Regions from separate parts of the Stenotrophomonas sp. YJH_SMC_127 genome, predicted to be linked through region 1. Evidence: riboswitches for the same ligand, from Rfam matches in the RefSeq annotation. Region 1 holds a riboswitch; the other holds the start of a gene.
The links. A riboswitch is a leader RNA that binds a small molecule or an ion and turns the genes downstream of it on or off. The one in region 1 is predicted to bind thiamine pyrophosphate.
Positions count from the first base shown of each region.

Region 2: linked by a shared signal. The riboswitch ahead of thiC (phosphomethylpyrimidine synthase ThiC) and the one ahead of AC5QAB_RS16595 (TonB-dependent receptor) in region 1 are both predicted to bind thiamine pyrophosphate.

Region 1 is NZ_JCAFVO010000008.1:18,560-26,264, reverse strand. It holds gene AC5QAB_RS16610 (peptidoglycan-binding protein) at 1-436, shown strand, start outside; gene AC5QAB_RS16605 (glycine zipper 2TM domain-containing protein) at 684-1,091, shown strand; gene AC5QAB_RS16600 (phosphotransferase enzyme family protein) at 1,213-2,337, shown strand; TPP riboswitch at 2,436-2,531, shown strand; gene AC5QAB_RS16595 (TonB-dependent receptor) at 2,602-4,791, shown strand; gene pnuC (nicotinamide riboside transporter PnuC) at 4,800-5,369, shown strand; gene AC5QAB_RS16585 (hypothetical protein) at 5,476-5,895, opposite strand; gene AC5QAB_RS16580 (Dyp-type peroxidase) at 5,982-6,956, opposite strand; gene AC5QAB_RS16575 (VOC family protein) at 7,080-7,448, opposite strand; gene AC5QAB_RS16570 (helix-turn-helix domain-containing protein) at 7,517-7,705, opposite strand, start outside.
Region 2 is NZ_JCAFVO010000001.1:860,806-868,510, reverse strand. It holds gene AC5QAB_RS03905 (BCCT family transporter) at 1-808, opposite strand, end outside; TPP riboswitch at 1,033-1,134, shown strand; gene thiC (phosphomethylpyrimidine synthase ThiC) at 1,217-3,061, shown strand; gene AC5QAB_RS03895 (ion channel) at 3,155-3,826, shown strand; gene AC5QAB_RS03890 (winged helix-turn-helix domain-containing protein) at 4,086-6,410, shown strand; gene AC5QAB_RS03885 (helix-turn-helix domain-containing protein) at 6,526-7,425, shown strand; gene AC5QAB_RS03880 (TonB-dependent receptor plug domain-containing protein) at 7,475-7,705, shown strand, end outside.

The DNA.
Region 1 (7,705 bases):
CGGCATCGTCGGTGCAAAGACGCTGGATGCGATCAAGGAGGCCCGCGAGCGCCCGCTGCTGAACGACGAGCGGCACCCGCGCAATCCGATGTACCTGCAGGCCACCGAAGGCCTGGAGCGGATGCCGGCGGGCACCTTCAAGGACCGCCACGCGCTGGAAAGCGCCGCAGCGGCCCTGACCAGGGAGGCGCATGCCGCCGGCCTGCAGCGCATCGACGCGGTGGTGCCCAGCCCGAACGGTGAGCGCCTGTTCGCCGTGCAGGGCACGGTCGGTGACCCGGCGGCCAGCCGCGTTGCGGTGGAAACCCGCACCGCCAGCGAGCAGAGCATGGCGCTCAGCAGCGGCGCGGTGCAGGGCGCGCCGAACGTGCTGCACCAGCAGCAGGACGCGCAGCAGGAACAGACCCGCCAGGCGCAGAAGGCCATGGGCGTCTGAGCCCGCAGCGCCTTGCAGACCGGGAGGGGCCGCGCCATGCGCGGCCCTTTCCCTTTCTGCCAGCTGAGCGGTAAAAGCCACTTTCAGCCTTGCTTCATGCCGCCTGCCGCTAGATGAATGCGCAAGCCGCCCGGTAGGCCAGGCAATGTTCCGGCAATGTTGGAACGCCAGCGTGGTCTCCACGGCAGCCGGGGCGCCCCGCGCCCTCCCTGCCCAGCGTGGCATGCACCTCACAGGAGAACCGAACATGCTCAGTACTTCCACACTCAGCTTCCGTGGTCTGGCGATGGCCCTGGCACTGGTTGCCGGTGTCGCCGTGGTCAGCGATGCCAGCGCGATGTCGAGGAAGGACAAGCGCACCCTGGTCGGCGCCGTGGTCGGTGGCGTGGCCGGCAACCTGCTGTCCAACGGCGACCCTGCGGCCACCGTCGGCGGTGCCGTGGCCGGCGGCGCGATCGGCAACCTGACCACCTCCGACCGCCGCGACCGCCGTTACTACGACAATCGCCGTTACGACGACCGCTACGATCGCCGTTACGACCGTGGCTACTACCGCAGTGGCTACTACGACCGTGGCGATGACCGCCGCTGGCAGCGTGAGCGCTACTACGACAACCGCTACTACCACGACCGCGGCCGCCATCGCGGCTGGTAAGCAGCGCCGACATACCGATGACGCGGAGACGGGCGGGTCGATGACCCGCCCGTTTGCGTTGGCCACGCGCATGGCGTTGAATGCGCAGCCTTGGATGTGACTTTCCCGATCGGACTGTGGCATGACGTCTTCCTCCCACCGCGTGCAGGGCCTCAACAACGACGAGGTCGCTGCCGACTGGCCACCGATCAGCGCGGCGGACATCGCGTGGCTGAGTACGCGTTACCCGCAGCTGGGCGGGCACAGCCAACCGCGCTGGCACAGCCCGCGGCCGCTGTCTGCCGCCGCCATCGTCGACGACACGCGCGGCGCGGTGTTCATCAAGCGCCACCACCACAGCGTGCGCAGCGCGGCCTGTCTGGAAGAAGAACACCACTTCATCGCCCATCTCGCCGCCGCCGGCGTGCCAGTGGTGCAGGTGCTGCCGGCCACCGATGGCCACACTGCGGTCGAACACGGCGAATGGACGTTTGAACTGCACGATGTCGGCGTGGGCGACGACCTGTATCGCGACGCGGTGTCGTGGTCGCTGTTGACCGATGTCGCGCAGGCCCGCGAGGCAGGGCGCACGCTCGCACAGCTGCACCGTGCCGCCGCCAGCTACCACGCGCCCCAGCGCAGCACCCATCTGCTGGTGGCGCGCGACGACCTGATCCGTGCCGACGATCCGATCGCCGCCATCAAGGCAGGACTGGATGAACGTCCCGGGCTGGCACGCTATCTCGCGCGCATTCCATGGGAAGCACAGCTGCAGCGCGACGTGCTGCCGTGGCACGCCGGCCTGGCCGAGCGCCTGCGCGCCGAGCCCCGGCTGTGGGCGCACAACGACTGGCATGTCTCCAACCTGCTGTGGCGCAACGGCGAGGTCAGCACCGTGCTGGATTTCGGCCTGGCGTCGCCCACCAGCGCGCTGTTCGACCTCGCCACCGCGATCGAGCGCAACGCAGTGGCGTGGCTGGAACTGGAGCGCGGCATGGAGGCAGTGCGCATCGATATCGCGCTGGCCCTGCTCGACGGCTACCGCGAGGTGCTGCCGTTGTCGGCGGCACGCGTGCACCTGCTGGCCGACCTGCTGCCAATGGTCCATTTCGACTTCGCACTGTCCGAAGTGGAGTACTTCGAAGGTGTCACCCGCTCAGCCGCGAATGCCGACGTGGCCTGGCAGCCCTTCATGCTGGGCCATCCGGCGTGGTTCCACAGCGCGCCGGGACGGGCACTGCTGCAGGCCCTGCACGCCGTCGCGTGATCCGGTTGACGCAGCGTTGGGGTCAGATCCCTTTCCGCAGGAAAGGGATCTGACCCCGGCTGGCGCTCGCAAATCCGTACCATTTGTAGTGAAATGGTCACCTGAAGCGGGGGTGCCTGGATCTGCCAGGCTGAGAGAGTCCCTTGGAACCTGATCCGGTTTGCACCGGCGTAGGGAGCTTTGAGCCGCAGCCACACCCCCATCATGGGCCGGTGCACCTGCGCGCCGTCGCTTCGTCTCCCTTGTTGTCCGAAGACGAACCGAATGAACCGCTGCCTGCGCCCCACCCTGCTCTCACTCGCCCTCTGCGCCGCGCTGCCGCTGCATGCCAGCGAGGCCGAGGCCACCACCGATGCGGCTGCCACTGGTGCCGAACGCTCGCCGACCGAACTGGCGGCGGTGCGCGTGGAGGCCGGCAAGCCGAAGGCCGATACTTCGCGCGTGAATGCCTTCGGCGGCGGTTCGTGGAAGGACACGCCGGCTTCGGTGAACGTGCTCGAGCGCGACTATCTCGAACGTCGCCAGGTACGTTCGCTGTCCGAGCTGGCCAGCAACGATGCCTCGCTGGGTGATGCGTATGCACCTGTGGGCTACTACCAGAACATCGCCATCCGCGGCTTCGCGCTGGACGCCGCCACCGGCTACCGCTTCAACGGGCTGTCCATCGCCGGCGAGCAACGCCTGGCGCTGGAGAACGTGCAGTCAGTCGAGATCCTCAAGGGTGAAGCCGGCCTGGCGGCAGGGGTGATGGCGCCGGGCGGGATCATCAACTACATCGGCAAGCGCCCGGCTGAAGTACGCACCGCCACGCTCGGCACCGATTCGGAAGGCTCACGCTACGTCGCCGTCGATGTCGGCCACTGGATCACCCCGCGTTTCGGCCTGCGCCTGAATGCCGCATGGGACTCCAGCAATTCCTACGTCGCGCACGCCGATGGCCGCCGCAACTTCTACTCGCTGGCCGCCGACTGGCTGATCGGCGAGCGCGGCAAGCTGGAAGTAGATGCCAACTACCAGACCAGCTCGCAGCGCTCGGTGTCCGGCTACCAGCTGCTGGGCGCGCGTGACCTGCCGCGCGGTGTCGACCGCGAGCACCTGCTCGGCTACCAGCCGTGGCAGCGCCCGGTGGATATCGCCAGCACCAACATCACCGCGCTGCATACCTACGACTTCAACGATGCCTGGCAGTCGCGCGTCTCGGTCGGCCACAGCCGCTCGGTGATCGATGACAACGTCGCCTTCGCCTACGGTTGCTACTACGCCGTGCAGTGCGCCGATGGCAGCGTGCCAGGCAACTACTTCGCACCCAACGGCGACTACGATGTCTACGACTACCGCAGCCCGGACGACACCCGCCGCAACCAGCAGGCCCGTGCCGAGCTGCGTGGCCGCTTCGAGACCGGCAGCGTCGGCCATCAGCTGACCCTCGGTGCCGACTACTTCCGCCGCACCGTGGACAAGCGCCCGAGCGTCAACGAGTACGTCGGCACCAGCAACATCCACGACCCGCAGGTGCCCGTGTTCGAGCCGTCGCCGAAGATGCCCGGCCCCTCCGCACGACGCCTGGACAGCCGCCAGACCGCGTTCTTCGCGCTGGACCGGATGAGCTTTGGCGATGACTGGCAGTGGTTGGCCGGTGGCCGCTTCGTGCGCTTGGACGAGCGTGCCTACGACAAGCGTGGCGTTCCGCAGCGGCACAGCCGCCTGTCGCGGTTCCTACCGCAGACCGCGGTGGTGTGGAAGGCCACCGATCAGCTCAACGCCTATGCCAGCTACGTGCGCGGCATTTCGCTGGGCCAGGAAGCGCCGTTCTGGACCAGCAATGCCGACACTTTCCTGCCGTCGGTGCAGTCGCGGCAGCTGGAAGCAGGCGTGAAGTACGTGCCGGTCGAGGCGCTGACGCTGGGTGCAGCGGTGTTCCGCATCTCGCAGCCCTACCAGTACGCCAGGCCCGACAGCAGCGACGTCGGCTACACCTTCGTCGAGGATGGCACGCAGACCCACACCGGCCTGGAGCTGACCGCCAACGGCCAGCTGACGGACGCACTGCAGATCGTGGCCAGCGCCAGCGTGCTGCAGGCGCGCGCGCGCGACACCGGCACGCCGGCCTATGAAGGCCATCAGCTGGTGAACGTGCCGAAGGTACGCGCCAGCGTGCACGTGGCCTACGCGCTGCCGTTCGTGCAGGGCCTGGACGTGACCGGTGGCTGGCGCTATGCCGGTGCCAACGTGGCACGCGCCGATGGTGGCGTGCGCGCGCCGGACTACTCGGTGTTCGATGCCGGCCTGCGCTTCCAGCATCGCCTGCACGAACGCGCGGTGACCTGGAACCTGTCGGTGGACAACGTATTCAACCGCTTCTACTGGCGCGATACCGGCAGCAGCGGCGGTGACTACTACCTGTTCCCCGGTGCACCGCGACAGGCCCGCCTGTCGGTGACGTTCGCGCTGTGAGCGGCGTGATGCTGGAGTGGACCGCCGCGCTGTGCAGCATCCTCGGCGTCTGGCTGATGGCCCGGCGCCGGCTGGCAGCGTGGCCGGTGGGCCTGCTGTCGGTGGCGCTGTATGGCCTGGTGTTCGCCGAGGCCAAGCTGTACTCGGACACCCTGCTGCAGGTCGCCTTCGGTGGCTTCCTGGTCTATGGCTGGCTCAACTGGCGGCAGCACGCCGCCGATGAGGGCAGCATCCGCATCGTGCCACTGGCACGCGGCACCCTGCTGCGCGACCTGGCCATCGGCCTGTGCGGTGGCGTGGTGCTGGGTGCAGCCATGCACAGCTTCACCGACGCTGCCCTGCCGTGGTTGGATGCGCTGCTGACCGGTCTGAGCCTGGTCGGGCAATGGTGGCAGGCCCGCCGCCACGTGGCCTGCTGGTGGGTGTGGATCGCAGTGGACGTGGTCTATGTGGGTGCGTACCTGTTCAAGTCGCTGCACGTGACCGCCGCGCTGTACGTGTTCTTTCTCGGCCTGGCCGTGTTCGGCCTGCGCGCATGGAGCGCCGCCGCGCGTGAACCGCAGGTGGCAACGCGGTAGCGCCACGCCATGCGCGGCCGGGCTACCGGTAGTCGCCAACCTGGGTTGGTGCGCGCCTGCCGACCAAGGTCGGCATCTACCCACCACATCCACGCATGGCGCGGATCTACTTCGGCTCCAGCAACAGGCCCAGGCGCAGCGGTTGGCGCATGTCGGCCGGCGGTGCCGCCTGCAACGGCGCGGCCTGCAGCGTCGCGCGCAGGTCGGCGTCGACCTGGGCATCGCCCAGGCTGTCGAATTCCAGTTTCGAAATACGGCCATCCGCCGCGATCCACACGCTCACCGGAAGCGGTGCCGGTGTGTCAGGGTGCGCCTGCAACCACGCCAGCACACGCTGCGCCTGCGGGTCCTGTTCCTGCTGCAGGCGCTGCTGCAGCTGGCCACCCACGGCGGCGGCGTAGGCCATCCAGTGCGCAGGGGCTTCCTGCGCGGAAACGCTGGCACTCCCCAGTGCCAACGCGCCGAACACCGCGGCCAGACGCCGCCACCAGCGGCGCATGCCGGTCCTGTTTGCTGACATGACCATCGCCTGCCTCCTGCACTCCCATCCAGCGCGCCATGGTCGGCGCCCTAGATGACAGGCAGATGGCGGCCGGTGATGGCCCGGCGCGATCACTCGCCCAGGTCGGCCAGCACCTTGCGCGAGGGCGCGAAGAAGGTCACGCCGGTGGTGGCGGTGGAGAAGTCGAGGATGCGGTCATGCAGCGGCGCAGGATTGCCGATGAACATGCGCTCGAGCATCTTCTCGATCACCCACAGGCGGCGGGTGTAGCCGATGAAGTAGGTACCGTACTCGCCACGCCCCGGGTTGGCGAACGGCATGTTGTCGCGCAGGATCTCGTGCTCGCCGTCGGCATCCTCGATGGTGCACAGGGTCTTGTGCGATTTCTGCGCATCGGCCGGCGCGTCGTCCAGCTCGATGTTGTCGTGCTTGGTGCGGCCGATGATCGCCTCCTGCGCCTCGGTCTTCTGCGCGCGCCACGCATCGAGGTTGTGCAGGTACTTCTGCACCACCACGTAACTGCCGCCGGCATGCTCCGGGTCCTCGTCACCCACGATCGTGGCTTCCGGCAACGACAGCCCTTCTGGATTGGCCGTGCCATCGACGAAGTCGAGCAGGTCGCGGCCATCGAAGTAGCGGAAACCGGCGACATCATCGACCGTTTCCACCGCGTCACCGAAGGCCATCAGCAGGTTGCGCTCGAACGCCACGATCAGGTCCATGGTGCGTGCGCGGATGTGGTACAGCAGGTCACCGGGCGTGGACACGGCGGTGTGGGTCGCGCCCTTGATCTCGCGGAACGGCTTCAGCTCGCGTGGCGGCGTGGAGCCTACCAGCGGCTGCCACACGCGATGGCCAATGGCAACGTTGCAGGTGAAGGTGCGCTCGATCTCGCGGATGGCGGTGTTCTTGATCAGATCGTCGGTACTGGCCAGCACCTCGCGCGCCTTGGCGATCGACGCCTCGTCATCCTTCACCTTCAGCACCAGGAACGCCGCCGAATGGGTGAGCGGCGCAGTGATCTGCTGCGGCTCGTTGTCGAGCGTGTGGTTGACGGCGGTGATCGGTGCGGGCTGGGAGTTCACGGCGGTTCCTGCTGGCTTGAGGCGGACGCATCGCGTGTGGCGATGTGCGGGCGATCATAGCGGAACCGCCTGACCGGGGACGGAGCGGTTCTCGTTCCGTCCACCAGCGAAGGTACGAAGACCTCAGTCCACATCACTCCAGACCGCCAGTTCGTAGCCATCCAGATCGCGGAAGTGGAAGCGGCGGCCCCCGGGGAAGGCGAACACCGCCTGCACCACTTCGCCACCGGCGGCGACCACGCGCTGCCGTGCGTCGGCCAGGTCCGCGCAGTACAGGATCACCAGCGGTCCTCCGTGAGCACGCAACGGCGCGTCAGACACGAAGCCGCCCTTCAGCCGGCCATCGTCGAACTCGGTATAGGCCGGGCCATAGTCGGTGAACTGCCAGCCGAACACCTCGCCGTAGAAGCGTTTGCTGCGGGCGATGTCGGCGACGTTGAATTCGATGTTGTCGATGCGGCCTTCGGCTTCGTGGGTAGCTTCGTGGCTCATGAGGTTGCTCCGTGATTGGAACCCCAGCTTCGGTCAGCGCGGCACGGCGGTCTTGAACAAAACGGCCATCATTGTCCCCACTCCAGGCGCAGCTCGCTGGCGGTCATGCCAGCCAGCTCGCGCGCCTCGCGGCTGAGATGGGCCTGGTCGGCATAGCCGGCATCAGCGGCCAGCATCGCCAACGAATGCTGTGGCAGCGCGCGACTCTGGCGCAGGAAACGTTGCAGCCGCAGGATCCGCTCCAGCGTCTTGGCGCC
Region 2 (7,705 bases), on a different contig from region 1:
TGAATCCGGTCGGCCCCAGCACCAGCAGGATGGCGGCCAGCAGGGCAGCCAACGCCAGGTTGAAATTGGACAGCCACTTCACACCTCGCTCCACGCCACTGGCGGTGGACGCCATATACAGCACGAAGGCGATGGCGATGATGGTCATCTGCACCGGGACCGTAGCTTCCAGGCCGAACACGCGTTCCACGCCCGCGGCGATCTGGATGGTGCCGAAGCCCAGCGTAGTCGCGACACCGATCGCGGTGGCGACCACTGCAGCGATGTTGACCACCCTACCGATCCAGCCGCGATGGTGGCGGCCGATGATCGGCTGCAGCATGTCGCTGACCAGGCCGCGGCCGTTGCGGTTGAACTGGAACCAGGCCATCGCCAGGCCGATCAGTGCGTAGATGGCCCACGGGTGCAGGCCCCAATGGAAGAACGCATAGCGCATCGATGCGCGCGCCGCATCCAGGCTTTGCGGCGCCAGGCCTTCCGGCGGCTTGCTGAAATGCGAGATGGGCTCGGCCGCACCCCAGAACACCAGGCCGATGCCCATGCCGGCGGCGAACAGCATCGACATCCAGCTGGCACGCGAGAACTCGGGTTCGGCGTCCTCGCCACCGATGCGCAGATTGCCGAAGCGGCCGAACGCCAGGTACATCAGGAACACCAGCGCCAGGAACACCACCAGCAGGTACAGCCAGCCGACGCTGCGGATGACTTCTGCCAGCATCGACTGCACCACGGCATTGAAGGGGCCTGGTGCAATACCGGCAAGCAGCACCAGCAGCAGAACCAGTGCGATGGAAACGCGAAACACCATGAAGGAGCTTCTCCGATCAAGGGATTGAGGGGAGCGAGCAGAGCTTGCAGCGAAGGACCGGCGGCATGCAGCGCGAACCGGGCAGGGGCCGCGTCGGCGGCGAAGGAGGCATCGGTCGCTGGAGGGCGACGGACGTGCACGGTACTGAACGCGACGTCATGGTTCTGTTAAAGAACAGCGATCCGGGGCAACTCCCGGAGCGGGCGGTCTATGCTCTAATGCACGCCAAGAAGCGGGGGTACCGCGGCCATGTGGCCACGGTTGAGACAGTCCCTTGGAACCTGATCCGGCTCATACCGGCGTAGGGAAGCTTTGCAGTGCAGCCGTGCCCGGACACCGCCCAAGGACCGTCCGTGCGCGGTCGCAGTGCGCCGCCGCTTCGTCCCTGACCTTCCTGGACGATGCCCGATGAACGCACAGCTCTCCGCCCTGCAGCAACAGGCCCAGCAACTCTCCGAATCCGTGACCCGGCCCATTCCCGGCTCGCGCAAGATCCACGTACCCGGTTCGCGTCCGGATCTGCAGGTGCCGATGCGCGAGATCGCGTTGACCCGCACGCCGACGCTGTTCGGCGGCGAGGAGAATGCACCGGTCACGGTCTACGACACGTCGGGCCCGTACACCGATCCGGACGCGCGTATCGATCTGTCCGCGGGCCTGCCGGCGCTGCGTCGTGGCTGGGTGGAGGAGCGCGGCGATACCGAACAGCTCGATGGCCTGAGTTCGTCGTTCGGCCGCGACCGCGAGCACGATCCGAAGCTCGATGCTGTGCGCTTCCCCACACGCAGCCTGCCGCGACGTGCACGTGCAGGCGCGAACGTCACCCAGATGCACTATGCGCGCCGCGGCATCATCACGCCGGAAATGGAATTCGTCGCCATCCGCGAAAACCAGCGGCTGGACGCGATGCGCGATGCCGGCCTGCTGCAGCAGCACCCGGGCGAGGCGTTCGGCGCCTCGATCCAGAAGATCATCACGCCGGAGTTCGTGCGCGATGAAATCGCCCGTGGCCGTGCGGTGCTGCCCAACAACATCAACCACCCGGAAAGCGAGCCGATGATCATCGGCCGCAATTTCCTGACCAAGATCAACGCCAACATCGGCAACAGCGCCGTCTCTTCGGGCATTGCCGAGGAAGTGGAGAAGCTGGTGTGGGCGATCCGCTGGGGTGGTGACACCGTGATGGACCTGTCCACCGGCAAGCACATCCACGAAACCCGCGAGTGGATCATCCGCAACTCGCCGGTGGCGATCGGTACCGTGCCGATCTACCAGGCGCTGGAGAAGGTCGACGGCCGCGCCGAAGCGCTTACCTGGGAGATCTTCCGCGACACGCTGATCGAGCAGGCCGAGCAGGGCGTGGACTACTTCACCATCCACGCCGGCGTGCTGCTGCGCTACGTGCCGCTCACCGCCAAGCGCGTGACCGGCATCGTCAGCCGCGGTGGTTCGATCATGGCCAAGTGGTGCCTGGCGCACCACAGGGAGAATTTCCTCTACACGCACTTCGAAGACATCTGCGAGATCATGAAGGCCTATGACGTGACCTTCTCGCTGGGTGACGGCCTGCGCCCGGGCTGCATCGCCGATGCCAACGACGCGGCGCAGTTCGGTGAGCTGGAGACGCTGGGTGAGCTGACCAAGATCGCCTGGAAGCATGATGTGCAGACCATGATCGAAGGCCCCGGCCACGTGCCGATGCAGCTGATCAAGGAGAACATGGACAAGCAGCTGCGCGAATGCGGCGAAGCGCCGTTCTACACGCTGGGGCCGCTGACCACCGACATCGCGCCGGGCTACGACCACATCACCAGCGCGATCGGTGCGGCGATGATCGGTTGGTTCGGCACGGCGATGCTCTGCTACGTGACGCCGAAGGAACACCTCGGCTTGCCCAATCGCCAGGACGTGCGTGATGGCATCATGGCCTACCGCATCGCCGCGCATGCGGCCGACCTGGCCAAGGGCCACCCGGGCGCGCAGGTACGCGACAACGCACTGAGCAAGGCGCGCTTCGAGTTCCGCTGGGAAGACCAGTTTCACCTTGGCCTGGATCCGGAGAAGGCCAGGGAGTTCCATGACGAAACGCTGCCGAAGGATGCGCACAAGCTGTCGCACTTCTGCTCGATGTGCGGCCCGCACTTCTGTTCGATGAAGATCACCCAGGATGTGCGTGACTACGCCGAGGCCGGCATGAAGGAGAAGTCGGAGGAGTTCCGCGCCGCGGGTGCCGAGGTCTACCACCAGGGGTGATGCGCAGACGGTGGTGCCGGCCCGCGGCCGGCACTACCGCTCATCACGCCGCTCCCGGCTATCCTCCGCCCATCATCCCGCGGAAAGGACACCATGCCTGTTGCCATGACCACCCGTTGGCTGGCCATTGCCCGCCGGCATCCTTCGGCCTGGTTGCTGGGCGCGCAGCTGCTGGCGGTGCTGCTGTATCCCGCGCTGGATGACACCGCCGCCGGCCGCGCGGCACTGGGCATGTTCGGCATGGCGGTACTCGGCCTGGCGCTGTGGGTGGTCCAGCGCAGCCCGCTGGGCACCTGGCTGGCGCTGTTGCTGGCCATTCCCTCGGTGGTGTTCTCGTTGGCAGGCGCATTGCTCGAGCGCACCGCATTGCTGACCACCGCGCAGGTGCTGGAGAGCCTGCTGTACTTCTACACGGCTGGCGCCCTGATTGCCTACATGCTCCAGGACCACAAGGTCACCCGCGACGAACTGTTCGCAGCAGGCGCAACCTTCACCCTGCTGGCGTGGGCGTTCGCCTTCGCGTTCGCAGTGTGCCAGCAGTGGTATCCGGGCAGTTTCCAGGGCACCGGCGGGCAGGCGCAGCGCAGTTGGATGGAGCTGCTTTATCTCAGCTTCAGCTTGCTGTCTGGAGTCGGCTTGAGTGACGTGGTGCCGCTGCATCCACAGGCACGTGCACTGGTCATGCTGGAGCAGTTTTCCGGCGTGATGTACGTGGCTTTGGTGGTTTCGCGGCTGGTCGGATTGACCATGTTGCGGCGCATGTGAAAATGAACGCCAGATAAAAATTTCGCGCCCAAGAGGGCGCGAATGATGTCGCGAATTATGTGAATGCGTCGGCGAGAGAGAGCCTGATGTCGACCACGCGATAGGCGAGGTAACTTGCATAGGCTAGTATTCGCGCGCTCGATTGTTTTTGCGGTATGCGCCGATGCTTTGTGCGGAGTCTGGCTTTTCGCTGTTCCCAGGACGGGACCGTAACGAAGGCAAACACTGCCCGGGACCTGTCTCTACTGTGTAGCAGAAAATGAACAGCAGCGAAATACAGCCACCCGTGTCCGATCGGATACGGATAGGAGAGTGCATCGTCACTCTGTCCTCGCGCGAAGTCGAGGTCGTCGGTGCGCGTCGTCCGCGCCGGCTGACGCCGAAGGCGCTGGGCGTGCTGCGCGTGCTGCTGCGGCAGCCGGGCCGTGTGGTCACCCGCGACGAGTTGTTCGCCGAGGTGTGGCCGGACACGCTGCCGACCAACGATGTGCTGACCCAGGCCGTTACCCAGCTGCGCAAGGCGTTCAGCAACGACGACGACAGCGGCCAGGCCTACATCGAGACCATTGCCAAGACCGGCTATCGGCTTCTGGTACCGGTACAGGCGCTGGACGATGCGGAGCCGTCGGCTGCGGGCTTGCCTGACGACGAAGGTGTGGACGTGCAGCCCGCACTCGCCGCCGCTGCGGTGCTGCCCGCGCGCGCGCAGGAATCGCGCCGCCGCTGGCGCCATGTCCGCCGCCGCGTGCTGCTGGCGCTGGGCGTGTTGATGCTGGCCACGCTGCTGGTGATGACCACGCTGCTGCTGCGCCGCGCACCGGCCAGCAGTTCGCCGGTGGAGGCCGCCGTGGAGAACGGCACGCGGGTGATCGGCAGCCCCCAGCGTCCCTATCGGTTGATCACCGCAACCAGCGGCTTTGAAACCTATCCCACGCTGTCACCGGATGGTTCGCTGGTGGCCTATGAAGGCGCCAACGAAGATGGCAACGGCGGTGGTGCGATCAAGGTACAGACCTCCGGCAACGCGCCGGCGCGCCAGTTGCTGGCGCCGCCGGCCGGTGCCGTCGATCGATTCCCGAACTGGTCGCCGGATGGTCGCGAAATTGCCTTCGCACGGTTCTCTGCCGACGGTGGCTGCCAGGTGCTGATCGCCAGCGCTACTGGTGGCGCACTGCGCCAGGCCACGCGCTGCGATGGCACCGAGCTGCTCAGCTTCGACTGGACGCCCGATGGTCGCGGCCTGGTGTTCGGCAGCATGGTCGGGCGCTACGCGCACCGTGGCATCCGCGTGCTGGACCTGGCCAGTGGTCAGTGGCGCGCGCTGGCGTACAGCGTCGACCAGGACGACTTCGACTACGCACCGCGTTACTCGCCCGATGGGCAATGGCTGGTGTTCGTGCGCAACCCGCAGCTGGGCGATCTGTGGCGGGTGCCGGCCGCGGGCGGCACGCCCGAGCAGTTGACCAACGAGGCGGCAGAGCTGCGCGGATGGGCCTGGCTGGACGATGGCCGCACCATCGTGTTCGGTCGCCGCGTCGACAGCGAGGCGCGGCTCTATTATCTGGACGTCGAGCGGCACACGCTGCGCGATGCCGGCCTGGATGATGCGCAGTGGCCCGCCGTGTCGCGACGTGGCGGGATGCTGGCCTTCGTCCACCGGCGCGCGCAGTTCGGCGTGTTCAAGGTGCCGGTGCAGGGCAGCGGCGCGCCCGAACGCCTGTTTGCATCCAGTGGCCGCGATGGGCAGCCGATGGCAGCGCCCGATGGCCGCCAGCTGGTCTTCACCTCGGATCGCTCCGGCAGCTTCGCCCTGTGGTGGGCGGACATGCAGCGGCCGGATTCGCTGCGCCCCATTGAAGGGCTGCGGCCGGAAGCGCGGCAGGCACCGGACTGGTCGGCCGACAGCCGCCAGCTGCTCGTGGTCGGCCGCGACGCGCATGGGCGCACGGTGGTCTACGAGATCGCGCCACGCGATGAACGCCTGCAACCTTTGCCGGTCCCGGCCGAACAGCCGCTGCAGGCCCTGTATGGCGCGTCGCCGGATCAGTTGTTTGTGGTCGAGCGCGATGCCGACCAGCGCACCCGGTTGAGTCTGTTCGACCGCAGCACCCAGCCCTGGCGCCGGTTGGCCAGCATCGAAGGGGTGTCGCAGGCGCGCTTCGACCGCAGCAGTGGCCGCGTGTTGTTCACCCGCCTGGCCGCAGGTGGCCTGTGGTCGGCCGACGCCGCGTTGTCGTCGGGCAGCGTGCAGCAGATCAGCGATGACCGGCCCAGCCGCTGGCGATACCGGGCCTGGACCGTGGCCGGCAACACTGGCGTCGGTTACCTCGGCACTTCGAGCACGTGTGGCACCACCTTCGTGCGCATCCTGCCCGGCCGCGCGGAGCCGGAACGCTGCCTGGATGCGGAACGGCTCAGCGCCGGCAACGGACTCAGCGCCAGCGCTGACGGGCATGACCTGTTCGTGGCGATGGCGGTCAGCGATGGTGCCGACATCGGTGTGATGCGGTTGCCCGAACGCCCCCCCGCGCTGTTCCCGGCGTTCTCCAAGTTATTGTTTTTCAGTGGAAATGGGCCTTCGTAATTTCTTCGTCTGGATCTCGTCGCGAATTCGTGGCGATCTCGTCGGACTTTCCTGACGCGGTGCCGCCTGATTAGGCAAAACGGAGTCCTGTACTAGGCAAATCCGTGGTGCCCCCATGCGTCAACTCTCGCTGGCCGATCGCGGCCAAACCGTCTCCCTGGACCGGTCGCTCGACGATGTCACGCCGACCTGCCTGGGCGTGGCCCGGCTGGGCAGCCTGCAGACCGCCGGCTCCAGCTTCACTGTCTGGATGCAGGTGCGTGGCAGTTCGTGGGTGGAGGCCAAGGAAGGACGATTCCGCCTGCGCCAGGGCGAGTGGATCGCCTTCGAGAAGGAATCGCGGCCGTTGGTGCAGGCCGGTCGCAACGGGCTGTGCGTTGGCCTGAACCTGAACGTTGAAGCGCTTCGCGTGCTGACCGAGATGGCCGACTGTGGCCTGTATGCCGGTCGTGGCCGCATGAACCGCAGTGACGCCCGCGTTGCGCTGCGCTTGTGGCGCGATGCGCTGGCCAGCGGCCAGCCGGCCCCGGCCTTGCGTCCGTTGCTGCTGCACCTTGCTGGCCTGCAGCGTGGCCTGGCCGACAACGTGCAGCGCTGCCCGGGCCGCTCGCGCAGCCGCAAGCGCCAGGTGTTCGGCCGCATGCAGCGTGCGCGCCTCTATCTGGAAGGCAACAGCCACCGGGTGGTGCGCATCGGCGAACTGGCCGAACTGACCAACTTCTCCAGCTGGTACCTCTCCAAGACCTTCCAGAGCCTGTACGAGGAAAGCCCGCAGTCGCTTTCGGCACGACTGCGCCTCGAACGCGCCGCCGACCTGCTGCGCGACACCGACATGATGGTGGGCGAGGTCGCCGCCGCCAGCGGCTTCGACAACTGCTGCAGCTTCGCGCGTGCGTTCCGCGCCCGCTACGGCCAGTCCGCGTCGCGCTTCAGGGAGAACGGCGGCTTGCTCCCGCCACAATCCGCAAAGTCTCCGGTTGGTTCGCGCAAATACAGCGCTGCAACGCAATCGTAACGTGCTGGGGTGTTTTAACACGCTGCTAACACGTACCTTGGAGAGATAGATGAACGTTCGTAATCCCGCAGTGCGGTTCGGCTTGCTGCCGGCCGGCATTGCGCTGGCGCTGGCGCCGGCCTTTGCTTCGGCTCAGGAAGCAAAGGGCACCACCGACCTGGACCGCATTTCGGTCACCGGCTCGCGCATCCGCGGCGCCTCGGTGGAGACCCAGCAGCCGATCCTGACGATGACCCGCGAATCCCTGGAAAAGCAGGGCTTCTCGAGCGTCGCCGACGTG